Regions from separate parts of the Faecalibacterium sp. I3-3-89 genome, predicted to be linked through region 1. Evidence: riboswitches for the same ligand, from Rfam matches in the RefSeq annotation. Region 1 holds a riboswitch; the other holds the start of a gene.
What was found. Region 1 has a riboswitch for FMN ahead of ribD (bifunctional diaminohydroxyphosphoribosylaminopyrimidine deaminase/5-amino-6-(5-phosphoribosylamino)uracil reductase RibD). Riboswitches for the same ligand answer to the same signal wherever they lie in the genome.

Region 1 (15,729 bases):
GACACGGCCCAGCAGAGGGCCAGCGCCGCGCTGGAGGCGGCCTTCGACTTCATGGAGCAGGCCTTTGCCGAGAGTCAGGAGATGGTGGTCTTCGTCACCGAGCTGACCCTGTCGCCCGCCGCCCATGCGTTCATCGCCGAAAACGGCTGTGAGCGGTATTTCCAGTACAACAAAGACCTCCTGCTGGACCACCGCAAGGCGGCTCTGAATCAGGAGCTGGAAGCCGAGCAGCGTCGGCACGGGATGCTGTAACATAATGCAAAAGAGGGACTGCGCTTACCATGCAGTCCCTCTTCTCGTATACGGAAAACAAAAGAAAAAGCATCTTGATGAAATCAAGATGCTTGGTGGTTGCGGGGGCCGGATTTGAACCAACGACCTTCGGGTTATGAGCCCGACGAGCTACCAGACTGCTCCACCCCGCGATATTTACTTTTCGCTGTCAGCCTCTCGCTGACTGCTCAAGTATAATACCACAGGATGGGGCGGATGTCAAGCGTTTTTTCAAAAAGGTTCCGGATTTTTTTCGACGGAGATCATTTGCGGGTGCGGCGGCGCACCAGATGGACGATGAGAGCGGCTGCGGCCATGAGGGTCAGCAGAGGCCAGACGCCCACGACCCAGACCGTCAGCTGCTGGAGGCCGGAGACGAAGCCCGACCAGCCGTTGCGGAGGGCGCTGGACAGCTGGGAGAGATAGGATTCCTCGGTGGGGGTGTACTCCTTCACCTCAGACAGCGAGAGGTAGACCGTGGAGCACTCCACCTGCTGGCTGTACCAGTTCAGCTGCGACTGCCAGCTTTCCAGCTGATACTGCACGTCGCTGAGGGAGGATTCGATCTCCAGCAGGTCGGAGAGGTTCTCGGCGGTGGCCTGAAGCTCCTGCAGACGGGTGCGCTGGGCGGTCAGGTTCGAAAGCCGGGCCTCGATGTCCATATACTGGGTGGTGACGTCCTGCACCTGCTCGCTCTTGTCCACGAGGTTGCCTGCCTGCGCGGCGGCTGCGAGGAAGCTGGTGTAGTTGTCCTGCGGGACGCGGATGGTGAGGGAGAGGCTGCGGCCCATGCCGGAATAGGAGGACTCATCGCTGGACTCCATATAGCCGCCAGCGGCGCTCACAGCCTCGTTGAGGGCGGTGCGGGCGGCATCGAAGTCCTTGCTCTCGATGGTGAGGTTGGCCGTGTAGATGAGCTTCGTGCCCTCCTGTGCGGCCTCGGCACGCAGGGCGCTGGTGTCATCTGCGCTGCGGTCGCTCACGGCGCTGCCGGTGTCGGCAGCACCGCTGCTCTGGACGGCCATTTTGGAGTCGGAAAGGGCGCTGTTCGCGCCGTCCACCGAGTAGGCGGCATAGGAGGCCGTCTCGGGGGCCGGTTCTGCCGTGAGTGCCGCACCGCCCGCAGCCATCAGGCGGAAGGGCGCGCCGACCGCTGCATACAGGCCGACGCCGCAGAGTAGGCCGCAGGCGGCGATGCTCAGGGTCTTGCGGGAAAAGCGGATGGCCTTTCTGGGCTTCGGAGCGGCTTTGAGGGCGCTGGATGCCGTCTGGCCCCCCTGCATGGCAAGAAGCTTCGCCTTCAGGTCATCCGATGCGTGAAGGTCGTCCACCTCCATCTTGTACTCAAACCACCTCATCTTCAATCTCCTCCTTCAGCATCGTATGTAACTGGGCGCGGGCGCGGCGAAGCCAGCTGAGCACTGTGTTGGTGGGAGCGCCCAGCATCCGGCCCACCTCGGCGGCGGTGTATCCCTCGTAGTAGTGGAGGTAGACCGCATTGCGGTAGTTCTCGGGCAGGGCGCGTACGGCGTCCAGCACGCTGCCGTCCTCCATCTGGCCCGGGGCAGGAAGATTCTCGTCCAGCTCGGTGTCCTTCTGGCGGGCGGCGCGGGTCAGGTCGTGGCAGCGGTTGATGGTCACGCGCAGCAGCCACGCTTTCAGGTGCTCTTCGCTCTCGAAGCGGCCATTGTAGCACAGCAGTTTTTCGAAAACATCCTGCACCACATCCTCCGCATCGGCAGTGCAGCTGCAGTTGTGCATGGCGGCGCGGAACACCGTGTCACTGTATCGCTGCACGGCCAGCGCAAAAATTTCATTTTTGGTCAGCTGTCCCATAGTTCTATGCTCCTTTGACGCCCTGTGTACAGCAGGGCACGGTGGAATTGGTGATCGACAGGGGACATTCACCTCATACACGGATGAGCGGCCCCGATTATTGCAGTTTATGGGGCAGGGCGGAAAAATCTTCCGCCGGACGCTCCACAGTTACCCAAAGTATAACATGAATACGAAAAAAACAAAAGAGCCATCTGCCGCCATGTTTTGGCAGATGACCCTGAGTGCAGATTCTGTATTACCGGTAGAGCCGCTGGAAGAGCGCCACCCGCTCGGAAAGATAGGTCTCAGCCCGGGGGTGGTGGAGCCAGCGCTTGCCCGCCTTGTCGCAGACGAGGCGGTGGCCCAATGCGGCGGGGTGGGCGTCGATCTCCTCCACGTCCCGCAGGGTGAGGGTGAGGCTCAGCGCTGCCGGGGCGTCCGGCAGGGGCGGGAGCGGGTCTTCCCAGACGAAGGGCGGCAGCAGCTGGACGGCATAGACCGTCCGGGTGCACTCCTCGGTGAGCAGCAGGGCGGCGGGCGCACCTTCCGGTGTGACGTGGAGGGTGGAGTAGAGCAGCTGGAGCTGTGCCGGGGCCAGCAGCCGGGAAGCGCCCTCGCCCTCCTCAGGCAGGAGGGTGAGAAAATCCGCGGCCTCGTCGGCGTAGATGCGCCGCGCCGGTGCGCGGAACTGTGCGTAGAGCGCGGGCAGGGCAAAGACGCCCTCCCGGTCCAGTGCGCGCTGCAGCAGGCAGTAAAACTCGGTCAGTGGGTGGGAAGGGTCTGGCTGGGGCATCCCGAAATCGGGGCGTGAAACGTGTCCTCCGCCCATATCAGCCCTTGTAGCCCAGCGTAGCCGCCATGACGGCCTTGATGGTGTGCATCCGGTTCTCGGCCTCGTCGAAGACGATGCTCTGGGGGCCTTCGAAGACCTCGTCCGTGACCTCCATCGCGTCGCGGCCGAAGCGCTCGCCCATCTCCTTGCCCACGGTGGTCTTGTGGTCGTGGAAAGCGGGCAGGCAGTGCATAAAGACGGCGTGGGGGCCTGCAATATTCATCAGCTTCTGATCGATCTGGTAGGCGGAGAGGTCGTTGATCCGCTCGGCCCAGACCTCCACCGGCTCGCCCATCGAGACCCAGACGTCGGTGTAAAGGACGTCCGCGCCCTGTGCGGCCTTGGCGGGGTCTTCCTCAAAAGTGAGGGTAGCCCCGGTCTCGGCGGCGATCTTCTGGCACTCGGCCACCAGAGCAGCGTCGGGCTGGTACTTTTTGGGGGCGCAGGCGGTGAAGTGGAGGCCCATCTTGGCGCAGCCCACCATCAGGCTGTTGCCCATGTTGTAGCGGGCGTCGCCGAAGTAGACGAAGTGGATGCCCTTGAGATGGCCGAAGTGCTCCCGGATGGTGAGAAAGTCGGCCAGGATCTGGGTGGGGTGGAACTCGTTGGTCAGGCCGTTCCAGACCGGCACACCGGCGTAGTGGGCGAGGTCTTCCACGATCTGCTGGCCGTAGCCGCGGTATTCGATGCCGTCGAACATCCGGCCCAGCACCCGGGCGGTGTCGGCGATGGACTCTTTTTTGCCGATCTGGCTGCCCGACGGGTCGAGGTAGGTGACTTCCATGCCGAGGTCGTGGGCTGCAACTTCGAAGCTGCAGCGGGTGCGGGTGGAGGTCTTCTCAAAGATGAGGGCGATGTTCTTGCCGCGCAGAGCGTCGTGGCGGACACCGGCCTTTTTCTTGGCCTTCAGGTCGGCGGCGAGATCCAGCAGGCCCTCGATCTCGTCGGGGGTGTAATCAAGGAGCTTCAAAAAGCTGCGGTTTGTAAGATTCATTGTATATATTCCTCTCTATTCGCAAAATGCTGTATATTTATACTTTTGTAAACTCTATTATAATACAGGAAGGGAAAGCAGTCAAGAACGAATGGATGCCTTGACAAATAACGGTGATTCGACTATACTACAAACAGAAGGGGCGCTGACTGCAAAGGGTCAGCTTTCCATCCCAGAATCAAAAAGATTGACCGTCAGGCTTGGAACACTGTGGCGGTCAATCTTTTTTGTTATCATCGTTTTTCTTCTGAGAAGATTTCTCCATGACATCAATGGTCAGGCGGACTACGTCAACGATCAGCCCCAGAAGACCGAGGATGAATGTAGAGGAAGAATCAGCGACGCGGGACAGGAAAGCATGACCACCAATTTTGCAATCAGCGCCTTATTCTCAGTTTAGCATAATTTTTGACGGATTACAACTCCAGCTCCGCCTTCCGTCCGCTGGGCTGGTAGGGGGTGAGGCGGACACCGGCCTTTTTGAACATGAATCGCGCCGCAACGCTGGAATCGGTGTCGTGGTACTTGTCGCTGTAGTAGACCACCTCCGCGATGCCGGACTGGATGATGGCCTTGGTGCACTCGTTGCAGGGAAAGAGGGTGACGTACACCCGCGCCCCCTTCAGGTTGTTGTGGGCGCTGTTGAGGATGGCATTCAGCTCGGCATGGCAGACGTACATATACTTGGTGTTCAGCGGGTCGCCCTCCCGCTCCCACGGCATGGCGTCGTCGTCGCAGCCGATGGGCATACCGTTGTAGCCCAGAGAGAGGATCTTGTTTTCCGGGCTGACGATGCAGGCCCCCACCTGACTGCTGGGGTCTTTGGAGCGCATCGCCGTGAGCAGGGCAATGCCCATGAAGTATTCGTCCCAGTTGATATAATCCGTGCGTTTCATCGTGCAGTGCTCCTTCGTTTGCATGAAAGTTGGTCTCGACGCCCCTATTATAGCGTGCCGCAGGGACTTTTACAATAAAACCATCTTCCTCAAGGCAAAATGCACAAAACGAGGCCGGGAAGTTTGGCAGGGCGAAAGCCGGAAATTTCAAACGAAATATTTAAAAATCGTTTGAAGTGTGGTATTATCTTTGTAAAATATGCCACAAAAGCGGAGAGAATGCTCCGTGCGGCGGAAATGAGGGAAAAACCGATATGAAATACGCAAGCAACAACATCCGCAATATCTTGATCGCGGGCCATGCCGGCAGCGGCAAAACGACGCTGACCGAGGCATTGGTCTATTTTTCGGGCGCTGCCGAGCGTATGGGCCGGGTCGAGGACGGCACCACGATTTCGGACTTTGACCCCGAGGAAGCAAAGCGGAAGGCCAGTCTGTCGGCATCGGTGGTGCCGGTGGAGTATGAGGGCATCAAGTACAACCTCATCGATGCTCCGGGCCTGTTCGACTTTGAGGCAGGCGAGTACGAGGGCATCCGTGCAGCCGAGAGCGTGCTGGTGTGCGTATCGGGCCGCAGCGGTGTGACTGTCGGCGCGGAGAAGGCCTTCCAGCTGGCCCGCAAGAACGGCAAGGCTACGATGGTCTTCGTCTCCAAGTGTGATCTGGAGAATGCGAACTACTTCAAAATTCTGGAAGATATGAAGATCAAGTTCGGCACCACCGTCTGCCCCTGCGTCGTCCCGGCCAAGCTGGATGACGGCACCCCCGTGTACATCAACCTGTTCAGCCAGAAGGCGTTCAAGTATGAGGGCGGCAAGCAGGTACAGGTGGAGCTGCCCGACATCGGCCACCGCTTTCAGGGCCTCATCGAGGCCATGAGTGAGGCCATCGCCGAGACCGACGACGAGCTGATGGAGAAGTTCTTCGGCGGTGAGGCGTTCACCACAGAGGAGATCGTCGAGGGAATGCGCAAGGGCGTTAAGGACGGCCTCATCACCCCCGTGTTCTGCGGCAGCGCCGTCAACCAGCAGGCTCTGGATATGCTGCTGTACAATATGCATAAGCTGCTGCCCAGCCCGGAGCACAACAGCGTTCTGGCAGAGGACGCCAACGGCGACCCCGTCGAGCTGAACTGCGCCGAGAGCGACCCCACCGTTGCATACGTCTTCAAGACTGTGGCAGACCCCTTCGTGGGCAAACTGAGCTATCTGCGCGTCATCAGCGGCAAGATCACCGCAGGCGCGTCCCTCGTCAACGCCCGCACCGGCGAGACCGAGAAGCTGGGCAAGCCTCTCACCGTTCTGGGCAAAAAGCAGACCGAGGCAGAGAGCATCGGTGCCGGTGACGTGGGTGCTGTGGCAAAGCTGATCAGCGCCAAGACCGGCGACACCCTCTGCGATGCCTCCCGTGTGGTCAAGCTGCCGGCGCCCGTCTTCCCCAAACCCAGCCTGTTCATGGCCGTCACTGTGGCCAAGAAGGGCGACGAGGGCAAGATCAGCAGCGCTCTGGCCCGTCTGATGGAGGAAGACCCCACCCTGAGCTACATCAACAACGCGGAGACTCACCAGCAGATCATCGGCGGTCTGGGCGAGCAGCACCTCGATGTGGTCAAGGCCAAGCTGAAGAACAAGTTCGGCGTGGAGATCGGCCTCGAGGCTCCCCGCATCGCCTACCGTGAGTCCATCCGCAAGGCCTGCCAGAAGCAGGGCCGCCATAAGAAGCAGACCGGCGGCCACGGCCAGTTCGGCGATGTCATCATCAACTTCGAGCCTTGCGACAGCGAGCAGGTCGTCTTTGAAGAAAAGGTGTTCGGTGGCAGCGTGCCCAAGAACTTCTTCCCGGCGGTCGAGAAGGGCGTCCGCCTCGCCGCTGAGAAGGGCGTGCTGGCGGGCTACCCCGTGGTGGGCCTGAAAGCCACCCTGCTGGACGGCAGCTACCACCCTGTGGACAGCTCTGAGATGGCCTTCATCATGGCCGCAAAGCTGGCCTACAAGGCCGCGATGCCTGAGGCCGGCCCTGTCATCCTCGAGCCGATCCACACCCTGAAGGCCCACGTCCCCAATGACAACACCGGCGACATCATGGGCGACGTCACCAAGCGCCGCGGCCGTGTGCTGGGTATGGAGCCGGACGAAGACGGTATGCAGACCATCATTGCCGAGGTGCCTCTGGCAGAGCTGGCCAACTTCACCACCTTCATCCGTCAGATCACGCAGGGCCGCGGCTGGTTCACCACCGAGTTCGCCCGCTATGAGATCCTGCCGGAGATGCTGGTGCCCGCTGTGGTCGAGCAGGCCAAGAAGCTGGGCAATCTGGATGAATCCGCAGACGACTAAATAAGACATTTTCCAAGCCCTGTCGGCACTTCCCTCTGTCGGCGGGGCTTTTTTGTGCCCTTTTTGGCCCGCAGAGCGGCAGTTTTTATTGACAAGGCCGCAGCTTGCTATTATAATGAATAGGTCAAAATGGCATTCGTGTGCGGTTTTGTGCGTCAAGACGCCCTGCCGTACCCCAAAAAATAGATAAGGAGATTTCCAAATGGCACAAGAGATCAAGATGTCCGCTGCTGGCCTGAAGGCGATGCAGGAGGAACTGGAATACCTCAAGACGGTCCGCCGCAAGGAGCTGGCAGAAGAGATCAAGGAAGCCCGCAGCCACGGCGACCTGTCCGAGAACAGCGAGTACGATGAGGCAAAGAACACGCAGGGTCTGGTGGAGAACCGCATCACCGAGCTGGAGCAGATGGTCAAGAACGCTGTCGTCATCGACGAGAGCGAGCTGAGCGTCGAAAGCGTCTCCGTCGGCACCCATGTCACCATCCAGATGGAGGGTGAGGACGAGGTCGAGGAGTACGACATCGTGGGCCGCACCGAGGCTGACCCCCTGAACGGCAAGATCAGCGACGAAAGCCCTGTGGGCCATGCCCTGCTGGAGAAGGCCGTCGGCGATGTCGCCGAGGTCCTGCTGCCCACCGGCCACACCGTCAACTACAAGGTGCTGGGCATTACCCACGCTGCAAACTGAGCACGAGCGGGAGGAAATCATGGAAGAACAGAAGAAGAACCCCGCACAGGGCCTGTCTGAGAGCGAGCAGGTGCAGGTGCGCCGCCAGAAGCTGGCAGACCTGCAGGCCGCAGGCAGCGACCCCTTTGCTCTGACCAAGTTCCCGCAGGACGCCTACTCTGCCGACCTGAAGGAAGAGTTCAAGGATCTGCCCAACGAGACCGACAGCGGCAAGAAGGTCGCTCTGGCCGGCCGTCTGATGTCCAAGCGCGTCATGGGCAAGGCAAGCTTTGCCCACCTGCGCGACGATAAGGGCGACATCCAGCTCTACGTCCGCCGCGATGAGCTGGGCGATGAGGCTTACGCCGCATTCAAGAAGCTGGATGTGGGCGACATCATCGGCGTCAAGGGCGAGGTGTTCCGCACCAAGACCGGCGAGCTGAGTGCCCGCGCAGAGGAGATCACCCTGCTGGCCAAGAGCCTGCGTCCCCTGCCGGAGAAGTTCCACGGCCTGACCGATACCGAGACCCGTTATCGTCAGCGTTATGTTGACCTGATCGCAAACCCCGAGGTCAAGGATACCTTCGTCAAGCGCAGCCAGATCCTGAAGGAGATCCGCGCTTATCTGGACGAGAAGGGCTTCCTCGAAGTGGACACCCCCATCCTGACCCCGTTTGAGATCGGCGCATCCGCACGTCCCTTCTACACCCACCACAATACCCTGAACATGGACATGGTGCTCCGCATCGAGACTGAGCTGTACCTGAAGCGCCTCATTGTGGGCGGCATGGACCGCGTCTATGAGGTGGGCCGCATCTTCCGCAACGAGGGCATGGACCCCAAGCACAACCCCGAGTTCACCACCATCGAGCTGTATCAGGCCTTCACCGACTTCCACGGCATGATGGACTTGGTCGAAGAGCTGTACAAGCGTCTGGCTCAGAAGATCTGCGGCAGCATGGTCATCCCCTATCAGGGCAAGCAGATCGACATGAGCCACTGGGAGCGCCTGACCATGATCGAGGCGGTCAAGAAGTATTCCGGCGTGGATTTCAACGACTGGAAGACCGACGAGGATGCCATCGCTTCCGCCAAGGAGCACCATGTGGAGCTGCCTGAGGTGCCCACCAAGGGCGCTATTCTGGCCGAGTTCTTCGACGCCTTCGTTGAGGATAAGCTCATCCAGCCCACCTTCATCTACGACTATCCCGTCGAAATCAGTCCGCTGGCCAAGCGCAAGCCGGGCGACCCCGCCTTCACCGAGCGCTTCGAGTACTTCATCGACTGCACCGAGTACGGCAACGCCTTCAGCGAGCTGAACGACCCCATCGACCAGAAGGGCCGCTTCGAGCGTCAGGTCGCCGAGCGCAAGGCCATTGAGCCGGACTGCAAGGCGCAGGTCGATTACGACTACGTCAACGCGCTGGAGTATGGTCTGCCCCCCACGGGCGGCCTTGGCTTCGGCGTGGACCGTCTGGTCATGCTGCTGACCGACAGCGCTTCCATCCGTGATGTGCTGCTGTTCCCCACGATGAAGCCGATTGAGCAGTAAAACGCGAAATTAAAACGCAGATGCGATGAAATTTTGAACGAATTTCAAACGGCATCTGCGGTACTACACCACAACTACACCAATTTTGGGATGTTTTCCCGAAAAGGAGCCTTACAAAGCGGTGTGGTGTAAGAATCGAATAGACGGATTGGTGTAGTAGGTACACCGAACCCCAAACGCAAAAATGCGGCAGCTATGTTGTGAAAATACAACGTAGCTGCCGCTTTTTGTTTCGTATAGAGATTTTATGCTGACAGGCAACTTCTCCTGTGGTTAAATCAATTTGTCGTTGGCAAGTGTCAAACACTCCTGATTTGGCATACGCCCAAATTTACGCCAATTTAGCGCAGTTCCTCAAGCAATGCCGTGCAGCCTTCCAGTATATCCTGCCATGTGGCTTCAAAATCTCCTGTGAACCATGGGTCTGCCACTTCACGGGGATGATCCGTATGCGCCATCAGCAGCGAGACTTTATGCTGTGGGTCTCCGCCGACAAGTCGCAGGATGTCGCACAGATTACTTTCATCCATGCCAATCAGATGATCATACCGTGCATAATCGAGCCGGGTCATCTGCCGGGCGGTCTTGCCGTTGCAGTCGATGCCATGTTCTGCCAGCTTCTGCCGTGCAGGAGGATAGACCGGATTTCCGATTTCCCATGCACTGGTGGCGGCTGATGCGATTTCAAATTGCTCGGATAGTCCTGCCTTGGACGTAAGGTCTTTCATCACATACTCCGCCATCGGGCTTCGGCAGATATTTCCGAGACAAATAAATAAGATCCTGGTCATGCCGGGTCGTTCTCCTTTTGGCTTACAAAAGCATAGCCGCCGTGGGTAGTGCGGATAAAGCTACCGCAGCCGGCCAGCTTCTTTCGCAGATTGGAAACGGTATTTGCCACGACCTTTAAGGTGTCGTCACAGTTTTGTCCCCACACAGCACGGAAAAGCTCTTCTTTTGAGAAGATTTGTCCTTCGTGGGAGGCAAGCATCAGCAGCAAATCGAACTCCAGTCGTGTAAGGGAGACTTTTCTGCCGTTGCACGACACTTCGTGGGTCATTCCGTCCAGTGTAAGCCCCGGAAGAACCAACTTCTCCCATGAATCAATGGATATTTGCTCTGCCTCGATGTGCTCTCGTTCCAGAAGCATCCGGATCTTCTGCTCTAATTCCGGGTCAGGCTGTCGGGTCTTTATAACGATCATGGCAAACTCCTGCGTGTATTTTACTCTGCGGCGGTATCCATTTCCCGGAGCAGGTTTACCATCTCGATGGCACTGACTGCACAGTCATAGCCTTTATTACCTGCTTTGGTGCCTGCCCGCTCGATGGCCTGTTCGATGTTTTCGGTGGTCAGAACACCAAAGAGGACGGGAACCCCGCTTTCCAGCGAGACCGTGGCAATGCCTTTGGAAACCTCATTGCACACATAGTCGTAATGGCTGGTAGAACCGCGAATCACGGCACCAAGGCAGATCACAGCATCATACTTTCCGCTTTTTGCCATTTTAGAGGCAACCAGTGGGATCTCAAAAGCACCCGGAACCCATGCAACATGAATATCAGTGTCCTGCACATCGTGCCGGAGCAGACCATCCATTGCTCCGCTCAGAAGTTTGGACGTGATAAATTCGTTGAAGCGGGCAGCTACGATACCGACCTTGATGTTCTGAGAAACCAGCTTACCTTCAAATGTTTTCATTTTTAAATACCTCTTTCGTTGTTAATATTCCAGAAGATGCCCCATCCGTGCCTGCTTCGTTTTCAGGTAAAACAGGTCATACGGGGTCGCCGTCATCTGAATGGGTACGCGCTCGGAGATCTCCAGCCCAAACTCGGAGAGCTGATATACTTTGTCCGGGTTATTGGTAAGCAGGCGCAGGCTTTTTACGCCAAGTTCCCGGAGGATCTGTGCGCCGAGATAATACTCCCGTTCATCTCCATGGAACCCAAGAGCGAGATTGGCTTCCAGCGTATCCATGCCCTGCTCCTGAAGTTCATAGGCACGCAGCTTGTTGATCAGACCGATGCCCCGGCCTTCCTGCCGCATATAGAGCAGGATACCCCGGTCTTCTTTTTCGATCTGCGTCATGGCAGCGGCCAGCTGTTGGCCGCAGTCACAACGCAAAGAGCCAAATGTATCTCCTGTCAGGCATTCCGAGTGGACGCGGCACAGAATATCCTTTCCATCGCCAATGTCACCTTTTACCAGTGCAATGTGATGCTCTCCGTTCAGGCGGCTCACAAAACCATAAGCTCTGAAGGTGCCATACTTGGTGGGCAGGTTCACTGCCGTCACCTGATCGACCAGTTTATCGTGACACTTGCGGTACTCCTGTAAATCACGGATGGTGATGAATTTGATCTGGAAACGCTCTGCCAGCTTTGCCAGTTCAGCGGTGCGCATCATCGTGCCATCCTCCCGCATGATCTCGCAGCACAGGCCGCATTCTTTCAGCCCTGCCAGACGGCACAGGTCAACGGTTGCTTCCGTGTGACCGTTGCGCTCCAACACACCGTTCTTTTTTGCCAGAAGGGGGAACATATGGCCCGGTCTGCGGAAATCTTCTGCTTTTGCGTGATCGTCCACACAAGCCATCGCCGTAATGGAACGCTCTGCGGCAGAAATGCCCGTAGAAGTAGAAACGTGGTCGATGGACACCGTAAATGCCGTTTCATGGTTGTCGGTGTTATACTGCACCATCTGCGGAAATTGCAGCTTCTGGACGAAAGCCTCGGACATCGGCATACAGATCAGACCTTTGCCGTGGGTCGCCATAAAGTTGATGTTTTCGGTGGTGGCAAATTCGGCAGCACAGATGAAGTCCCCCTCGTTTTCACGGTCGGGGTCATCCGTTACCAGAATGATTTTTCCTTGCTTCAGGTCTTGCAAAGCTTCGGGAATGGTATTGAAGTTCATCGTAAACTCTCCTTAAAAGCCGCAGCGCAGCAGCATTTCTTTTGTGAGCGTGTTTTGCTTCGGTGTTTCTGATGGAAGCAGCCTCTCGATATATTTTCCAACAACATCGGTTTCCAAATTGACAAAATCCCCTTTGTGCCGTTGGTTCAGGTTCGTCTGACGGACGGTGTGCGGTATCGTGGACACGGAAAAGCCCGTAGGTTCCACCGCAGCCACGGTCAGGCTGATACCGTCTATTGTGATAGAGCCTTTTTCAACGACATAGCGAAGGATTGCAGGATCTGCATGAATGGTGTACCAGATAGCCGTATCGTCTTTTCGGATATTAGCAATGCGTCCGACGCCATCCACATGGCCTGCTACGATGTGTCCGCCAAAACGTCCGTTGGCCGGCATGGCACGTTCCAGATTGACAGCACTTCCAACGGTGAGCTGTGCAAGTGCAGAGCGGTTCAAGGTCTCGTGCATGACATCCGCAGCAAAGCTATCCGGGAAGAGCTGCCTGACGGTCAGACAGATGCCGTTGACGGCGATGCTGTCACCGATTCTGGTTTCTTCCAGAACCGTTTTTGCACGAACAGTCAGTACGGCAGAATGCTGTCCCCGATTGATGGATTTTATTGTTCCGACTTCTTCCACGATTCCGGTAAACACGGGTACTCCACCTCACTTTCGATCAGGAAATCTTTGCCAAGCTGTTCCAATCGGCTGTTCTTCAGGCGGAATGCAGCATCCGGAAGCGGGACACCTGCACCCTCAATGGGTACTTTGGCATCCCTTCCTCCGAACAGCTTCGGGGCAATGTAAGCCTGTACCTGCTGCACGATGCCGCTTTCCAGTGCAGACCAGTTCAAGGTTCCGCCGCCTTCCAGCAGAATGCTGTCGATCTGCTCCTGCCCCAGCTGTTCCATCAGTTGCAGAAGATTCACATGACCGCAATGCGCTTCCAGACAAAGGACCCGGCACCCGGCCTGTTGATATGCCGCCTGCTTCTCCGGGTCGCCGCAGCAGGTCGCAAGAATGGTCGGAACCTGTTTGGCGGTCATGACCACCTGTGATTGCAGCGGTGTCCGCAAATGTGTATCACAGATGATCCGGACGGGATCACGGCCACCCTCTATCCGGCAGGTCAGCAGCGGGTCATCTGCTAGGATGGTTCCGACTCCCACCATAATGCCGCGGAATCGGTGTCGCTGCCGTTGAACATGATTCCGGGCAATTTCCCCGGTGATCCATTTAGAAGCGCCTGTGTATGTGGCGATTTTTCCATCCATCGTCATGGCGTATTTCATGGAAACGAAAGGGCGTTTTGTGGTGATATAGTGGAAGAACACCTTGTTCAGCGCATCGCATTCCTCTTGCAGAACATTTTCGGTCACATCTATGCCGTGTGCGCGCAGGATTGCAATTCCTTTTCCAGCCACCAGCGGATTCGGGTCAGCAGAACCCACGACCACCCGGTGAATGCCCGCGTCCAGAATCGTATCCACGCAGGGCGGCTGCTTTCCGTAATGGCAGCACGGCTCCAATGTCACATACAGGGTCGCTCCCTGCGGATCTTCGGTGCAGGATGCCAGCGCATTGCGCTCCGCATGAGCCTGACCGTATCTCTGGTGCCAGCCCTGTCCGATGATCCTGCCCTCTTTTGCGACCACGGCACCCACCATCGGGTTGGGAGATGTCCATCCGCAACCCTTTTTTGCAAGCTGCAAAGCCAGACGCATATACTCTTTGTCGTTCATCGTGTTGCCTCCAAAAGAAAAAGCCCTGAACAAAAACGTTCAGGGCAAGCCGAAAAGACACAAGGGACCCTTGTGCAAAAAAGAAAGCTCCAGAATGCAAACGCATCCCAGAGCAGCCTCCACAAGCGCCGAACCGTGCGGGCTCTGCGCTTGGTATCTTCTTTCATCCAGACTGTACTGTCGGCTTCGGAGTTTCACCGAATCATGCCTTACGGCTCGTGGGCTGTACCACCGGTAGGGAATCGCACCCTGCCCTGAAGATTTCTGATTCAATTACAGCGGCATTATAGCACGGCTCCTTTCGGATTGCAAGGGCATTCTGCAAACCGGGACGAAACCGGGATGAAGATGGGTACGAAACTTTTTGACTATTATTGCCTTGTCAAGAGGGTAGGCGTCGTCCAGCCCTCTCTCTTTTTGCCAAAGTTTCCCTTGCTTTTTCTTGCACCCTGCCGAAATCAGCGTATTCCCAAAACTTTTTGTTGACACGGCTCGATTTTTGTGGTAATCTATCCCAACAATTGAATATAACATATTTTTACATATTCGTTCAGACCCTGCGGGGCTAAACATTTTGGCTTTCAGCCGTTACATAACCGACTAGCATGACCTTCCAGAAAAAGCGAAGGCATGGCTGGTCTGTTTTGTGACGGCTTTTTTGTTGCCGTTTTGCCTGTTGAACCTTGAAAACCGCATGACCGTCTGCATGGGATACCCGGCGATGACCCCCAAGTGGGAGAGCCGGAAAACGCCGCCGGAAGGGGGCAGGAAAGCCATGCAGGGAGAACGGCAGGATGTTGATTTCCCAGTTGCGGAGAAAAACGATGTGCTCAAAATGATCACATCGTTTTTCCGTAACGCCAAGAAAGGACGGTGTGCCTATGAGTAATTTTACCCCTGCATGGTTCAAGAAAGGTTTTTTCAACGAATCCCTGTTCTGTGACGATTTTCTGAGCATCCACCAACTGCTTTACTCGAATGGCGCATTTTTCACCCCGGACGGCAGAATGGTGGACCCCATGCCCCTGCGGTGTGAGATCTTCGAGATGATGCGTGAATACGTCGGGGCGAACCTTGCCAAGAAGGTCACCAATGTGGTGGACGTGCTGAAACTGGCGGCACAGGTGGAGGACTTTCCGCCTGTCACCGACCGCATCGCACTGGCAAACGGCACCCTGTATCTGGACGGTACCTTTCAGGAGGGCAAGCCGGAGATCGTGCGCAACCGCCTGCCTGTCAAGTATGACCCGAAAGCCGCCCAGCCCGTCCACTGGCTGCGGTTTCTGTCCGACCTGCTCTACCCGGAGGACATCCCCACCGTGCAGGAGTTCATCGGCTACTGCCTGATTCCCAGCAATAAGGGCCAGCGCATGATGGTCATCAAGGGCAACGGCGGCGAGGGCAAGTCGCAGATCGGTGTGGTGCTGTCCCGGCTGTTCGGCTGCAATATGAAGGATGGCAGCATCGGCAAGATCTCGGAGAACCGCTTCGCCCGTGCTGACCTGGAGCACACCCTGCTCTGCGTGGACGACGATATGCGGATGGAAGCCCTGCGCCAGACCAACTATGTCAAGTCCATCGTGACCGCACAGGGGCAGATGGACTTGGAGCGCAAGGGCAAGCAGAGCTATCAGGGTTGGATGTACGCCCGCCTGCTGGCGTTCAGCAATGGCGATTTGCAGGCATTGTATGACCGCTCG
Region 2 (15,729 bases), 410 kb from region 1:
GGCAATGCACAGTTCCAGCAGCTGCCCAGCGGCGGCGTCCTTACGGCCCAGCAGGCCGCCAAGGGCATCGCGCCGGATGGCTGGCGGCAGGAGGCTCCCGGCCAGTGGCATTTCACCTTCACCGCCGGGGAGGATCTCTCGTCTCTCACCCTCTGCGTCACCAATACGGCAGCGCCGCTGGAGGTCGAACGGCTGACCGATCTTGCCCGCTCGGGCGAGCTGTACGCGCTGGATGTTACACCCGGCGAAACGGTGGAGCTGGTATTCGCCTGCCGCCGCAGCCCCCAGACATGGCTGATGTCCTCGGCCTTCGCCGACCGGGCCTTCCGTTCCCGCACCCTGACCCAGCTCATCACCCTGACGGCTTTTGTGACGATGGGGGTGGTGGTGCTGGCCCTCTACCACTATAAGCACCAGCCGGAGCTGGGGTATTTTCTGCTCTACCTTGTCATCATGAGCGCGTGGGCGCTGATGGTCTTTTTCTTCCCGGCCATCCGGAGCGGCCCGCTTCAACTCGTTCTCCGCTCTTTCTTCGCCTTCACGGTGCTGGCCTCGGCGCTGCTGGCTGCGGGGTTGCTGGGCATGGAGCTGCCCCGCTCCGGGCGGGGGCTTCTCGGGCTCATCGCGGGCTGTGCCGTTTTCTTCCTGCTGGGCATGAACGACTATTCCCCACTGCGGTTCGGGATACTGGCGACAGGTATGTTCTTCTGCCTCTATCTCCTGATGGCCGCTGTGAAGGCAGGCTATGAGGGGGCCGGACTGATGCTCCTGCCCTGCGCCGTCACCACCGGTTTCCGGATCTGGGCGCTGCTGCCCGGTCTGGACAGCCCCTTCTTCGTGGAGTCCGTCCCCTTCTACCTGCTGCGCTGTTCCCGCCTCTACGACCTGCCCTTTGCCATCGGCTGCATGGTCTTCGTCTGCCGCCGGTTCGCCCTCCTCTTCGACCGCACCGAGCAGCTGGCCCGGGAGCTGGACGCCCGGGTGGCCGAGCGGACGAAGGAGCTGACCGCCGAGACCGATGCCCGCAAGAGCATGATGCTCAATATCTTCCACGACCTGCGCAGCCCCCTGTTTGCAGTCAGCAACGGGCTGGAAACGCTGGAATCTGCCCCCGAGGCCCTGCCTGCCCTTCTGCCCGCCCTGCGCCAGCGCGTCGAGTTCCTGCGGCGGCTGACGGAAGACCTCTTCCTTGCGGCCAAGCTCGAGCAGAAGCAGCTCCTGCTCAACGAGGACCGCGCTGCGCTCAACGAAGAAGCCGCCGCCGTCTGCGCGGCCTGTCAGAGCGAGGCCGACCAAAAGGGTGTTGCGCTCTGCCTCAGCGCCGACGTTCTCCTGCCCGTCTGGGGCGACAGCGTGCGGCTGCAGCAGATCCTCCAGAACCTCGTGACCAACGCCATCCACTACACCCCCGCCGGGGGCAGCATCCATGTGGTCTGCCGCGCCGAGGGCGGGACGGCCTGCGTCAGCGTGCAGGACACCGGTTGCGGCATCGCACCGGAAGATCAGGGGGCCGTCTTCGACCGGTATTTCCACACCTCTGCCGACAAAAAGCACGACTCCACCGGCCTCGGCCTGACCATCGCGCAGGAGCTGGCCCGCCTCCATCACGGCGAGATCACCCTGCAAAGCGAAGTCGGCAGGGGCAGCATCTTCACGCTGAGGCTGCCGCTTCTGAATATCGAAGAGTATAGCAGTTTGCGCTTTTATCGCAAGACAAGAAATTAGTGCAACATTCAAACAGCATATTTGCGATATGCAATTCAACGCTGTTGCTGTTGCATTAAAAAGTTGAATTGCTATAATGCACAAGACCCGGAACCTTTTCAGGGCCAGAGTGGCTCAGAGAGGTTCCGGGTCTTGTGCTATTTCTTTGTGTAGACCGCTATCGCATTTTTATCTTGCAGCAGCTTCTTCTACACTCAATCCTTGAAATACGCATTCTGCACCGCCAGCAGGACGCCTGCGCGGCTGGCGGCGAAGTTCAGGCCGCCCTGCAGATAGCAGGTGTACGGCTCACGCAGGGGGCCGTCGCAGGAAAGCTCGATGGTGCTGCCCTGCGTGAAGCTGCCGCTGGCCATGATGACCTCGTCGGTGTAGCCCGGCTCGGGAGAGGGTTCCGGAGCGGCATAGCTGTCCACGGGGCTTGCGGCCTGCACGCCCCGGCAGAAGCCGATGAGGGCGTCTGCCGTACCGGCGTCAAAGCAGGTGACGATGTCGTTGTGGGCCTCGCAGTAGCGGGGGATGGGCTTTTTGCCCACCAGCTCCAGCAGACACTGGGCATAGATGGCCGTCTTGATGGCCTCGCAGACCACGCCGGGGGCGTAGTAGAAGCCCAGATACATATCGCGGGGCGTCTCGAGGGTGCAGCCCAGCTCTTTGCCGAGGCCGGGGGCGTTCAGACGGTAGGCGCACAGCTCCACGAGGTCTTTCCGGCCTGCGATGTAGCCGCCGGTGGGGGCGATGCCGCCGCCGGGGTTCTTGATGAGGCTGCCCACCACGAGGTCGGCACCGGCCTGACAGGGTTCCTCTTTCTGGGTGAACTCACCGTAGCAGTTGTCCACAAAAACGATGATGTCGGGGTTTGCGGCGCGGGCGGTGTCGGCGACCCTGCGGATGGTGTCGAGGTCGAAGGCGTTGCGCTGCAGATAGCCGCGGCTGCGCTGGATGTGGCACACCTTCGCGCCCGGGGCCTTCTGGGCGATCAGCTCATAGTCCGGGGTGAAGTCCGCCTTCAGCGGCGCTTCGTCGTACCGGATGCCGTAGTCCATCAGGGTGCCGGTGCCCTTGCCCTTGCCGTCCAGACCGATGACGCCTTCCAGCGTGTCGTAGGGACGGCCCGTGGCGGCCAGCAGGGTATCGCCCGCCCGCAGCAGGCCGAAGAGGGCCACCGCCAGCGTGTGGGTGCCGCTCTGAAACTGGCTGCGCACCAGCGCATCCTCCGCGCCCATCACCTCGGCAAAGATCTGTTCGAGCTTGGCGCGGCCGCTGTCCCACAGGCCGTAGCCGGTGGTGCCCAGCATATCGGTGGAGGACATCTGGGTGTCCGCAAAGGCTTTCAGCATCTTGAGCTGGTTGTAATCGCGGATGTCCTCCATCTGCTTGAAGTAGGGCTGGCAAAGCGCAAGGGCCTTTTCGTCCAGCGCCAGAACTTCGGGTTTGTAATCGAAAAATTGATTTAACATTGACATGATATTGGTTCCTTAGTTTTTCTGTTTTTTTATTCGCGGCATCTTCGCCGTAGTCGCTCCGCTGGGCCAGAAGCAGAGAGGTAATACCAGCTGCGAAGCAGCAAATCGGAGAAACGAGAAAAAAGCGCAACAGCGACGACCGCCGCCTGCGGCGGATACAGGGAGGAGCTGTTGGGGCCGCGGTCAGCAGGACACGAGTGCCGCTCAAGGCACGAAGTGGACGCTGGGCACCGCAACCCGTCTTAGCGCAGCGGCTAGCTTTTTTCCGTTTCGACAACTCCTTCGGGATTATCAAGGGCGAGCAGCCCTTGATTCGTGCCTCCCGCGCCTCGAAAGTAGCGGGTGCTTTTCTGGTTCTCTTTTGGCACGCAAAAGAGAACTAAGCCCTACCGCAAGAGCAATTTAATCCGCGCTGCCAGCGCGCAGCTCCACCGCACTTTATTTGAGCCAAAAAAACTTACTGCGACGTGTATCTCGCATACTCCCCCAGCTTCTCAAAGCCGAGTCGGGTATAGAAATGCACCCGCTCGGGGCTGCACAGAAAGACGGGCATCCACCCCTCTGCCGAGAGGGCATTGGCCATCCCAACGATGAGCCGCCCGCCGATGCCGCGCCCCCGCAGGGCCTCGGCCGTCTCGCCGCAGGCCATATAGGCCTGCCCTTCCGCCAGCGCATAGGCTCCCACGGTGCAGACGATCTCCTCCTCCCGTTCCAGCGTCCAGACCCGGGCAAGGCCCCGGCTGCGCTTGGAACACAGCTCAGAGTAAAAGTCATCCCGTTTGCCGGGGCGGTCGGGGAAGAGCATCTCCGCTGTCTTTCCGGCCGCAGGCTCAGTGTTCTTTTCGAGGCTCTGCCAGAGGGCGGCGTCTGCCTCGGGCAGAGGCAGCTGCCGCCCCGGCGGGAGGCCGAAGACTGAGAGAGTCTTGGCCCGCTTCCAGCCTGTGGGCGGCGGACACTCGGCCTCGTCCAGCACCACGGCCTCACAGCCGCAGAAGTTCAGGAATCCCGCCAGCTCGTCGGGGTTGACGTGGCCCGCCAGCCATGCCGTGCTGCCGCCTACATCCAGCGCCAGCGTCGGCCCGGCGAAGAAGCGGCCCGGCTGGCTTTTGCCGAAGAGTGAGAGCGCCAGCGGCATCGTCGCTCCAAGACAGAGCTTTTCCCGGCAGGCGTTGAAAAACCGCTGCCGCTGGCGGGACGTTTTGACCTGTGCGATCACTTGAGGGCGTTGACGATCTTCTTGAACTCGCGGCCGCGCACCTCAAAGTTGGGGTAGAGGTCAAAGGAAGCGCTGGCCGGCGAGAGGATGATGATGTCACCGGGCTTTGCGCAGGCGCGGGCCAGCTCCACGGCGTGCTGCATATTGTCGGCGTGCCGGATGGGCAGCTCAGCCTCGTTGAAGTTCGGGTCCTCGCGCACAGCCTTCTCGATGCGGGGGCCGGTGGCACCCATCAGCACCAGATCCTTGACATGGGCGGTGATCTCCGGGGCCAGCGGCTCATAGGGGATATGCTTATCGTAGCCGCCTGCGATGAGGATGACCTTCTGGTCGAAGCTGCGCAGGCCGGCGATGGTGCGGGTGGGGCTTGTGCCGATGGAGTCATTGTAATAGGTGACGCCGTCCAGCACCCGCACCGGCTCGATGCGGTGCTCCACGCCGGTAAAGCTGCTGCCCACCAGCTGGATGGCCTCCACAGGCACCTCGCCCCAGACGGCTGCGGCAGCGGCCAGCAGGTTCTCGATGTTGTGCAGACCCCGCAGCTTCACGTCCTTCTGGGCGAGGAAGGGGGTCACGACGCCGTTCTCGGCCATGCAGAGCATCCCGTCGTCCCGCAGGAATGCGCCGTTGTCCGTCTCGTGCAGGCGGGTGAACCAGACCTGTGTGCCCTTGCAGTCCTTCTGCATCGAGCGGCTGATCTCGTTCTCATAGCCCAGCACCGCGCGGCAGGGCTGCTTCTGGTAGAGCAGGATGTTCCGCTTTGCGTCGATGTACTCCTGCATATCCTTGTGGTGATCGAGGTGGTTGGGGGTCACGTTGGTGACCACCGCGATGTCGGGGCTTTGGTGCATACTGATGAGCTGGAAGCTGGACAGCTCCACCACCGCCACATCGTCGGGGCTGACCTCAGGCAGCATGGGCAGCAGGGCTGCGCCGATGTTGCCGCCCAGATGCACCCTGCGGCCTGCGGCCTCATAGAACTTGGAGATGAGGGTGGTGGTGGTGGTCTTGCCGTCCGAGCCAGTCACAGCCACGATCTCGCAGGGGCAGAACTGGAAGAACAGCTCCACCTCGCTCGTGACCATCGTGCCCGCAGCCATCGCGTCCTGCAGCGGCTTCTCAAAATAGCCCACGAAGCCCGGGGTGCGCATGATGATGTCCTGCCCCTTGAAGCCGTCGAGATAGTTCTCACCGAGGCTCAGGCGGATGCCCAGCTCCTTGATGGTGGCAGCGTAGTCGCCGAACTCCTCCACGCTCTTTTTCTGGTCACAGAGCGTGACCTGCGCCCCCAGCTCCACGAACTCCCGGATGAGCGTCTTATGGCTGACGCCCGCGCCGATAAAGGCAACTTTCTTGCCCTTGATGAGGTTTGCAAGCTCCTGCTGTTCCTTCTGCATAAAAAAGGCCCTCCTCTATAAATATAAATATATTACGATCGTCCCCCGCCGCACGCCGCCGCAGGAGAAAATTCATTGCCGTCCTCCATTATAGACCATTTGTGCCCGCTTGGCAACGGAAAACCCCAAACCTTGGAACAAAATGTCCGCCCAAATCAACAAAATGTCGATTGTCTTTTCGTTTCGTTTCTGCTACACTTAGTACAACTCTGATTTTTGGCGCAGCATCAGCAGCATTGCGCCCCATCGACCCCAGAGTCTCCCTGCGCCCGGCCGGGTGCAGGCCGATCTTTGAACCTGCTTTTTATGACAAACAGGGCCACCGGCCCGGAAGGATGCATTTCTTGAGACAGTTTCGCCTTATCGCAGCCCTGCTGGCTGCGTTTTTTGTCCTGAGCCTCACCGCCTGCGGCTCCGGCTCCAACAGCTTTACATGGTTCGTGGATTCCATCCCCGCGAACCTCGACCCACAGGTGGCATCCAGCGCCGCCGACGTCATCGCCTGCGAGAACCTCTACAGCGGCCTCGTCCGCCGCACGCCGGACGGCCAGCTGGCCCCCGAGCTGTGCGAACGGTGGGAGGTGTCCGCCGACCAGCGCACCTATACATTTTATTTGAAAGACGGTCTGACCTATACCGCCGCAAAGGGCAGCGCCACCGACTACGCCATCACCGCCGAGGACTTTGCCTTTGCGTTCCGGCGGATGTTCCTTCCCGGAACAAATTCTCCCTATGCCGTGGAGTTTTCCGCCCTCGAGAACAGCGCCGCCGTGCTGGCCGGGCAGATGGCCGCAAGTGCGCTGGGCGTCTCTGCCCCCGAGCCTCTGCAGCTGGTGTTCCGCCTCTCCACTCCCGACGAGACCTTCCTTTCCAAGCTGACGCTGCCCGGCGCGATGCCCTGCGATGAGGAGTTTTTCAACAGCACCCGGGGCACCTACGGCCTGACCAGCGCCTCCACCCTCTCCAGCGGCAGCTTCTACCTCTACAACTGGACGTCCGGCGGCCTCTTCCTTCGCCGGGCCGCCTCCGGGGAGCAGATCGACAGCCTGCGCCTTGTGGAAAACACCAACAACTCCGGCCAGTCCGCCGAGGAGCTTATCCGCAACGAGAAGTGCACCGCCGCCCTCGATGACAGCGGTACCCCCACCTCACTCCAGAGCGTGACCTACTCCGACACCACATGGTCGCTGCTCTTCAACTGCAATTCCATCTTCGCTTCCACAGAGCTGCGGCAGGCGCTGGCCAGCGCGGCGGTCTCGGCGGTGGAAGTACCAGACGGCGGGCTGTTCGCGGAGGCCAAGGGCCTCATCCCCGACGGCCTGACTGTGGACGGCATCGACTACCGGCAGGCGGCAGGCGATGTCCGCCCGGCCCTCGGCGACCCCCGCAGCCTCTACATCGCCGCCCGGGACGGCGGCGTCTCCCCCGCAGACTTTGGCCGCATCTCCCTGCTTCTGCCCTCCGGCAGCGGCCTCAGCGACGCCGCCGAGCAGATCAACAGCGCATGGCAGAAGGAATTTTCCCTTTTCTTCTCGGTAGAGGAGGTGGAGCCGGAAGAGTTCCAGAAGCGGCTCGAAAGCGGCGATTACACCATCGCGCTGGCCCCTGTACAGGCCGAGGGCGGCAGCGTCTACGCCGCACTGGCCCAGTTCTCCCCCACCGGCGGCGGGCTGACCGGCTACAGCGACGCCCTCTACACCACCCAGCTCTCGGCCAGCGCCACAGCCACCGGCAGCACCCGCTGCTCTCTGCTGGCCGCCTGTGAGCGCCAGCTGCTTGAGCAGGCCGTGGCCGCTCCCCTCTTCACCCAGCAGAAGCGCCTGCTCCTCGCCAACGGCATCAAGGGGCTGGTCTTCGACCCCTTCGGCCCGGTGCTGGATGTGACCTACGCGACAAAGAGCTGACCGCTCTCAGCATACTATCCCAATAACACCAAAGACGCCCGGCGGTATCACCCGCCGGGCGTCTTTGGCATTGACAGAACAATGATGGGAAAATAATTGGGAAATGGGAAATTGGATTAGGGCTTGATGATTCATGCGGCCTTTGCCGGGGCAAAGACCAGAGCCTTCTTGCGGCGGTTCTGCATCGAACGGACCACACAGCTCAACGTGAAGTTGATGACGAAGTAGATGACACAGGCCGCACCGAACAGCACCATGACGTCGGAGACGTTCACCGTGCCAAGGCCGTTGTAGGTGCCTGCGGCGCTCAACAGCTGACGGATGCGGGCCATCAGCTCGATGGTGGCCACATTGGCCAGATAGGAGGAGTCCTTGATGGTGGTGATGACCTGACTGAGCAGGGTGGGCACGATGTTGCGGTAGGCCTGCGGCAGGACGATGTACAGCAGCACCTCAACGGTGTTGAAGCCCTGTGCATAACCGGCCTCGAACTGGCCCTTGGACACGCCATTCAGGCCGCCGCGGACGATCTCGGCGATGACGGAGGAGTTGAAAAGGATGAGGGCCAGAGCAGCCTTGAACAGCAGTTTCATCTCCACACTGGTCAGGCCGAACATCTTTCGGGCGAAGAAGTCCGGGCAGGGGCAGAACACGACGCAGATGAAGATCCAGAGCAGGTAGGGCGTGTTGCGGAACAGCTCGATATAAGCCGTAGCGAACCAGCCGAGGATGCGGGACGGGCCTTTCTTGCAGTAGGTGCGGGCCAGCGCCAGCAGAGAGCCGACGATGAGGCCCATGATAACACCCAGCACCGAGATGATGCAGGTGAAGGCCACACCCCGCAGCAGGTAGAGCATGACGCCCTGCTTCGTGAGGATGGAAAGGCTTGCAGCAAGCGTTTTCATATCAGGCAGCCTCCTTCAGCTCCACTTTCTTGTTGGCGGTCTTGAGGTTTGCGTTCACGCTGCCCTTGCGCTTCTTGAGGGAGGCTTCCCAGCGGGCTGCCAGCGTGGACAGCGGGAAGCAGACCACAAAGAAGATGACGCCGCAGACGATATAAGCGGGGGCGTATGCGCCGCCGGTGGAAGCACCGGTGACGAAGCTGTAGGTCACGCTGATGAGGTCAGCACCGCCCACGATGTAGAGGCAGGAGGTATTCTTGAAGAGGTTGACCACCTGATTGACCATCGGAGGGAGCATCACGGGGATGCTCTGGGGCAGGATGATGTAGCCCATCCGCTGCAGATAGTTGAAGCCCTGTGCCTGTGCGGCCTCGAACTGGCCCTTGGGGACCGACTCGATGGCGGCGCGGACGACCTCGCCCATGTAAGCGCCGGTGTAGACGCCCAGCGCGATGATGCCGGTGCGGATGACACCGAGGCTCACGCCTGCAAAGGCCAGCGCATAATACAGGAAGCAAAGCAGCAGCAGCAGCGGGGTATTCTGGATGAACTCGACATAGATGCGGGCGACGATGCGCAGCGGCTTATTGCCGCTGGTGGACATCAGACCCAGCGCAGCACCGATGATAAAGGCCAGCGCCAGTGCGCAGACAGCCGTCTGCAACGTGTTGCCCAGACCCAGCAGAAAGCTCTCCCGATGTGTCCAGACGGTGGACCAGGAATCCAATGAAAACAAGCCAGACATGGCAAGCACTCCTTTCCCTACACTCTCTTTGTTCTGGAAGATCCGGGTTTAGCCCAGACCGTTGTCTTTGATGAGCTGATCGATGGTGCCATCGGCCAGCCAGCCCTTGATGAGGTCGTCGCACACCGTGGAGAAGTCGCTGCCCTTCTTGGTAGCGACGCCGTACTCCTGCGGGCTGAACTCGGCGTCAATGTAGCTGCGGCCTTCGGTCTTGTAGATGGCGAGGATGGACTTATCAACGCAGAAGCCCTGCACCTCGCCTGCGCTCAGTGCGGTGCTGATGGCGGGATAGTCGTCGTACTGACGGAAGGAGATGCCGTCCTTCCAAGTGTCGGCGTTGAAGGTGTCGGCGTCGAAGTTTGCACCGTCCAGCACGCCCTCGTCGATCATGGCCTTGACCAGTGCACGGGCGGAGGTGGAGCCGGAGGAGACGCCCACGACCTTGTCCTTCAGGTCAGCCAGACCCTTGATGCCGGTGGAATCCTCCACCAGAACGGAGACGTAGTCGGTGTAGTAGGGGGTGGAGAAGTCCCAAGTCTTCTTGCGCTCCTCGGTGATGGTAAAGGTGGCCAGAACAGCGTCGATGTCGCCGGAGTCCAGCAGCTCGCCACGGGTGGCGGCGGTAACGGTGGTGAACTCCACGTCCACACCGAGGTGCTCTGCGATCATCTCTGCAAGGCTGTCCTCGAGACCGGTGTACTCACCGGTGAGGGTATCCTGAAAGCTGAAGCCCTGCACGGCATTCTTGACGCCGACCTTCAGGACGCCGCGATCCACGATGGCCTGCGTGTCAGCGCCCAGCGCTGCGGCAGAGGCGGCCGTGCTGCCGGCGGCAGAAGATGCCGTAGAGGCTGCGGTAGAGCTTGCGGAGCCGCCGCAGGCGGTCAGGGCAGCCGCAGCGCCCACAAAACCAGTGACCTTCAGGAAATCACGACGCGAGATCTTTTTCATAATAAACCACTCCTCTTTGTTTTTTCGGCCCGAGCGGCTTTCCCTGTCCGCTCCGAAACGGCCTGTTATCAACAACGGCGTCTCACCACAACTTGTGAGTCCCTGCCGTGTCAACCTTTGTGGTGTTCGTCCTCAGCGGACGATCTTGCTCAGGAACTGCCGGACGCGCTCGTTCTTGGGGTTGGTGAAGAAGTGCTCCGGCGTGCCCTCTTCCACGATCTGGCCGTCCGCCATAAAGACGATCCGGTCAGCGACATTCCGTGCGAAGCCCATCTCGTGGGTGACGACCACCATCGTGATGTTCTTCTCGTGTGCCAGCCGCACCATGACGTCCAGCACTTCCTGGATCGTCTCCGGGTCGAGGGCCGAGGTCGGCTCGTCGAACAGGATGATCTTGGTCTGTGCGCAGAGGGCACGGGCGATGGCGATGCGCTGCTGCTGACCGCCCGACAGCTGGGCGGGGTAGACATCCGCCTTATCCCGGAGGCCGACGACCTCAAGATAATGATATGCCAGCTCCTCTGCCTCCTCCTTGGTCTTGTGGTGGAGCTTCATGGGAGCCAGTGTCAGGTTCTTGAGCACCGTCATGTGGGGGTAGAGGTTGAACTGCTGGAAGACCATGCTCATGTTGTCGCGGACGATCTTGGTCTTGTTCTTGTTGGTCAGCTCCTGACCGTCGATGTAGACGTGGCCGCTGGTCGGCTCTTCCAGAAAGTTCATGCAGCGGACGGTCGTGGATTTGCCGCTGCCGGACGGTCCGATAATGACCAGCTTTTCTCCCTCGGCCACCTCAAGATTCACATCCTTCAGGACGTGCAGGTCGCCGAAATACTTGTCAACGTGTTCGAGTTTGATCACTGTGATCCCCGCCTTTCCCTATCCTAGTTCTGTCGTCCGTGCTCTAGCGCCACGGACAGCGCATCCGGTGCGGCTTTCCCGGACCGCACACAAAAACGAAAAAACAAAAAAGGCGCAAAGTGAACACGTTCACTTAAGCGCCTTTGCTTTCGTTAGCTAAAGTATAGTCTTTTTCCGCTCAACTTTCAATCCATAAAGTGCAACAAAAATCTGAACGGTCTTATCTGCATTTTGGAAAGCTGCACAAACATCATACTTAAAATCCGTAAATCAACGGACCATCAGCAGGAGCAGCGCCGACGCAACGGCCTGCAGGATGAGCCAGCGGGCCACCACCTGCTCGTCGCTCCAGCCCAGACGCTTGCGCACATGGTCGTGCAGCGGGGTGAGGGTGTTCCGGAGGATGCTGATGTGCAGGAAGCGCTTGAAGCTGATCTTCAGGATGCCGAGGCTGCCGTCCACGATGAACACCAGCGCCGCCAGCAGGAAGGCGAAGGGATGGCCGCTCTTGAGGGCGAGGATGGCGAGGAAGAAGCCCATCGCACGGCTGCCGGCGTCGCCCATCAGGAGGCTCGAGGGCTTGGCGTTGGACCACAGGTAGGCCAGCAGCGCACCGATGAAGACGATGGCTGCGGTGGAGTAGTCGCCCAGCTCCTCCCCGTAGGCCAGCAGGAAGGTGCCGATGCTCACCACCGCAAGGCTGGCAGACAGGCCATCCACGCCGTCGGTGCAGTTGACCACGTTGATGCTGGCCCAGATGAGGATGACGATGAGCAGCAGGTAGAGCGGGTACGGGATGGCGAAGGTCATGCTCAGGAAGTGCACCGCCGTGCTGTTGAAGTTCAGGTAGGTGACACCCGCCACCACTGCGATGACAAAGTCGATAAGTCCCTTCTTGTACTCGTTCCACGCCGTCTCGGAGGCGTCATCGAAATAGCCCGAGAGCATGGAGGCGATGAGCAGGACAGTATAAATAAGGTATTCCACCTTAAAAGGCACCACCGCCAGCGTCACCAGCGCGATGCAGAGCACAAAGATGAGTCCCGAACCCCGGGCCTTGCCCTTGGAAAGCTCGCCGTTGACCGCGAAAGCACGGCCATGGTCGTGGGGGAGCTTGTCGTGGAAGACCGAGTCCATCAGGGCGGTCAGGGCAAACGCCAGCAGGAACGCCAGCGCGTCCACGGTCTGCTGGCCGGTGGCTGAAATAAGCTGCAGCATATTTTAAACCTCTTTCAATGATATTCTTCTTACTCCGAGAGTGTATCACGCCGGGGCCAAAAAATCAATCACCCGGTCATAAAAGCTGTAACCCGCTTTTGCCGATGCCAGGACCTTCGCCCTTTAAAACTGTACTTCCGGTACAGACGCCCCCATTCGTCACCTGCGGTGACTGCATCCCCCGGCCGGGGGATGTTATAATGCGGAATCAATTTCATCACGGAAGCTGCTGGTTTGACAAATTTCAGCCTCTTACTTATAATAGGAGAGCAAATTCAACCATAACGAAACAGGAGACGACATGACACTTTCTTTGGAGCAGATCTCCGCCCGGATGCGGCAGGGCGAAGACATCCCGCTGTCCGATACTGCCCGCATCGCCCTGACCCTGAGCATCCCGTCCATCTTGGAACAGCTGGTGGTCACGGCCATGGAGTACATCGACGCCGCCATGGTGGGCCACATCGGCGCAGAGGCCACCGCCGCCATCGGCATCGTCAGCTCGAGCACATGGCTGCTCCATGGCATCCTCGTGGGGCTGTACACAGCATTTTCCATCCAGATCGCCCAGTACCTCGGGGCCGACCGCCAGCAGGACGCCCGGGGCGTGCTGCGGCAGGCCATGCTTTTCAACCTGATGCTGGGGCTCGGCGCTGCGGTCTTCGGCGTCGGCATCAGCCGCTTTCTGCCCGGGTGGCTGGGGGCAGACGTCTCCCTTCAGGCCAACGCCAGCGCCTACTTTGCCATCTGGTCAGCGGCTCTCCCCTTCACCATGGCGATGGGGATGTATACTGCCATGCTCCGGGCCACCGGCGACGCCCTGACCCCCGGCCTCATCAGCGTGCTGGTCTGCGCGCTGGATGTGGTCTTCAACTTCTTCCTCATCAACCCCACCCGGCAGCTGGTGCTGTTCGGCCAGAGCGTTACCGTCTGGGGCGCAGGCCTCGCCGTGCCGGGCGCAGCGCTGGGCACGGCCCTCTCCACCGTCGTGGGCGGTCTGCTGGCGCTGGGCGTCCTGCTGCTGCGGGACGGCCCGCTCTGCATCCGTAAGCCCGGCAGCTGGCGCATCACCTCCGCCTGTCTGCGCAACCTCTGGCGGGTGGGCGCACCGCTGGCCGCAGAGCGCGCAGCCCTCTCCTCAGCGCAGGTGCTCCTTGTCCGGATCGTCTCAGGCCTCGGCACGGTAGCCATCGCCGCCAACAGCCTCGGCGTCAGCGCCGAGGGCCTCTGCTACATGGCGGGCTACGGCATTCAGGACGCCTCCATCGCCCTCATCGGGCAGGCTGTCGGCGCCCACCGCCGGGACATGGCCAAGCGGTTCGCATGGCTCTGCACGGCGATGGGCATAGCCATCATGGCCCTGTCGGGCGTAGGTCTCTGGCTCTTCGCCCCGGCCCTCATGGGCATCTTCACGGCAGACGCCGCCGTCATCGCGCTGGGTGCGCGGGTGCTGCGCATCGAGGCCTTTGCCGAGCCGATGTTCGGTGCCAGCATCGTCGCCAGCGGCGCGATGCAGGGCGCAGGCGACAGCACTGCCTGCTTTTTGCTGAATCTCCTCAGTATGTGGGGCATCCGGCTCACCCTCGCCTTCCTGCTGGCCCCTCGGCTGGGCCTCGTGGGCGTCTGGGCCGCCATGTGCCTCGAGCTTTGCATCCGGGGCGTGCTCTTCCTCCTCCGGCTTGCAAGGGGAAAGTGGCTCGACAAGGGCGCTTTGCAATAAAAAAAACAACCTCTCCGTCATCGCTTTGCGATGCCGCCTCTCCTCGGTAGGAGAAGCGGCAAAGCCGAAGGCTTTGACTGAGAGGTTTTTCTTTCTTACTTAATTACTTGCGGCCATGCAGGATGGGCGACAGCGGCTTATAGATGACCATGCAGAGCACGGCATCCAGCAGGCCCTTGACCAACGTGAAGGGCAGGTTGAAGATGACGAGGCACTTAATGAGGCTGTCCGCCGAGGACAGGATGGCCTGATACATCCCGAGGATGGCTTCCAGCGGCATATGGTAGAACTGCACATACGCCGGGTAGGTGATGAAGTAGTTGGAGGGTACACTGAAGACGGCCATTGCGGCGGCACCCGCCAGCGCACCGAGGATGGCGGTCTTGCGGCTCTTGTGACGCTTGTAGATGAAGCCCGCCACAGCGGAGAAGACAGCGCCCAGCATAAAGTTGCACAGCTCGCCCACGCAGGCGGTGGAGGTGCCCTTGATGACGATGTGGAGCAGGTTCTTCATGAAGCTGATGACCACGCCGTACACCGGGCCGAGGGCGAAGGCACCCAGCAGGGCGGGCAGGTCGGAGAAGTCCATCTTGACGAAGGACGGGATGAGCATCGGGATGGGGAACTCGATGAACATCAGGATGAAGGCCACGGCGCTGAGCATAGCGGCGACGGTCAGGTTGTGGGTCGTATCTTTTCTCATAATTTTCCTCCCGGGGCGGCTGCCCCACTCAATAAAGACTGGAAAGCCCTTTTCGCACGCGCCGGAACCGGGAAGACAAATGAAAACGCGCCCTGCCATAGCCTAACACTATAACAGGGCGCGCACAAACAAACCGATTTGTCTGCCGTTTCTTGCATCCGGACTATACCGTTGGCCCCGGAGTCTCACCGGGTCAGCACTCTTTGGGAGTGGTCGCGGGCTGTACCGCCAGTGGGGAATCACACCCCGCCCTGAAACGAACTTTCTGGGCAGAGTATAACGCGCTCTCCCTTTCTTGTCAAGCCCCTTTGTTCAACTTTTTAACAACCCGCCCCGGATTTGCGCCGGAGGCCGGAGTATGCTATACTGATTCCATCATCATTCGTCCGGAAGGAATTTGTTTTTATGATCTTTACCATCCATGATTTAGGCTTTTCGTTCGCCGGGCTGCTGCTGGAAGGCTGGTTCGCCTTTGCAGCCCGGTGCGTCTGTGCGCTGGCTCTGCTGTTCGTCGGCTGGGTCTGCTGCCGCTGGCTCCGGAAAAAGCTCTTCCCCCGCCTGTTGCAGCGCAGCTGGCACTTCGCCTTTACCCATCCCCTGCTGGAGAGCTTCGCCAGCCCCGCCGCCCGCATCGCGTGGTATACCGGCATCTATCTGGCCCTGCGCAGCCTGCCGTGGGCCATTCCCGGCTTCCCGGCCCTCCTGCTGAAGGTCTACCGGATGCTGCTGGTCTTCCTCATCGGCACCGGCTTCTACCACGCCTCCAGCATCGCGGCCCTCCTGCTGGCCTCGTCCAGCGAGGAAGTCCGCACCAACCGCACCCTCCTCACCCTGCTGGATAAGGCCTACAAGATCGTTGTCGTCCTGCTCTGCGGCGCGACCATCGCGCAGGAGAGCGGCCTGCCTGTGGGCAGCATCGTGGCCAGT

Region 2: it holds a riboswitch for FMN, as region 1 does, so the genes downstream of both, MTP38_RS04090 (ECF transporter S component) here and ribD (bifunctional diaminohydroxyphosphoribosylaminopyrimidine deaminase/5-amino-6-(5-phosphoribosylamino)uracil reductase RibD) in region 1, are expected to answer to the same signal.

The regions. Positions count from the first base shown of each region.
Region 1 covers NZ_CP094468.1:440,484-456,212, forward strand. The annotation lists gene MTP38_RS02085 (ATP-binding protein) at 1-252, shown strand, start outside; tRNA gene MTP38_RS02090 (tRNA-Met) at 349-425, opposite strand; gene MTP38_RS02095 (DUF4349 domain-containing protein) at 537-1,631, opposite strand; gene MTP38_RS02100 (RNA polymerase sigma factor) at 1,618-2,109, opposite strand; gene MTP38_RS02105 (hypothetical protein) at 2,348-2,920, opposite strand; gene argF (ornithine carbamoyltransferase) at 2,922-3,917, opposite strand; gene MTP38_RS02115 (hypothetical protein) at 4,009-4,317, shown strand; gene MTP38_RS02120 (deoxycytidylate deaminase) at 4,334-4,813, opposite strand; gene MTP38_RS02125 (elongation factor G) at 5,068-7,149, shown strand; gene greA (transcription elongation factor GreA) at 7,352-7,837, shown strand; gene lysS (lysine--tRNA ligase) at 7,857-9,368, shown strand; gene MTP38_RS02140 (low molecular weight protein-tyrosine-phosphatase) at 9,710-10,159, opposite strand; gene MTP38_RS02145 (winged helix-turn-helix domain-containing protein) at 10,156-10,572, opposite strand; gene ribH (6,7-dimethyl-8-ribityllumazine synthase) at 10,593-11,069, opposite strand; gene MTP38_RS02155 (bifunctional 3,4-dihydroxy-2-butanone-4-phosphate synthase/GTP cyclohydrolase II) at 11,091-12,287, opposite strand; gene MTP38_RS02160 (riboflavin synthase) at 12,300-12,941, opposite strand; gene ribD (bifunctional diaminohydroxyphosphoribosylaminopyrimidine deaminase/5-amino-6-(5-phosphoribosylamino)uracil reductase RibD) at 12,905-14,029, opposite strand; FMN riboswitch at 14,181-14,295, opposite strand; gene MTP38_RS02170 (hypothetical protein) at 14,676-14,918, shown strand; gene MTP38_RS02175 (DNA primase family protein) at 14,911-15,729, shown strand, end outside.
Region 2 covers NZ_CP094468.1:855,197-870,925, reverse strand. The annotation lists gene MTP38_RS04145 (sensor histidine kinase) at 1-1,725, shown strand, start outside; gene MTP38_RS04140 (methionine gamma-lyase family protein) at 1,920-3,182, opposite strand; gene MTP38_RS04135 (GNAT family N-acetyltransferase) at 3,646-4,404, opposite strand; gene murD (UDP-N-acetylmuramoyl-L-alanine--D-glutamate ligase) at 4,401-5,801, opposite strand; gene MTP38_RS04125 (ABC transporter substrate-binding protein) at 6,137-7,705, shown strand; gene MTP38_RS04120 (amino acid ABC transporter permease) at 7,837-8,610, opposite strand; gene MTP38_RS04115 (amino acid ABC transporter permease) at 8,612-9,352, opposite strand; gene MTP38_RS04110 (transporter substrate-binding domain-containing protein) at 9,401-10,303, opposite strand; gene MTP38_RS04105 (amino acid ABC transporter ATP-binding protein) at 10,436-11,161, opposite strand; gene MTP38_RS04100 (phospho-N-acetylmuramoyl-pentapeptide-transferase) at 11,432-12,379, opposite strand; gene MTP38_RS04095 (MATE family efflux transporter) at 12,681-14,099, shown strand; gene MTP38_RS04090 (ECF transporter S component) at 14,203-14,802, opposite strand; FMN riboswitch at 14,945-15,065, opposite strand; gene MTP38_RS04085 (mechanosensitive ion channel family protein) at 15,208-15,729, shown strand, end outside.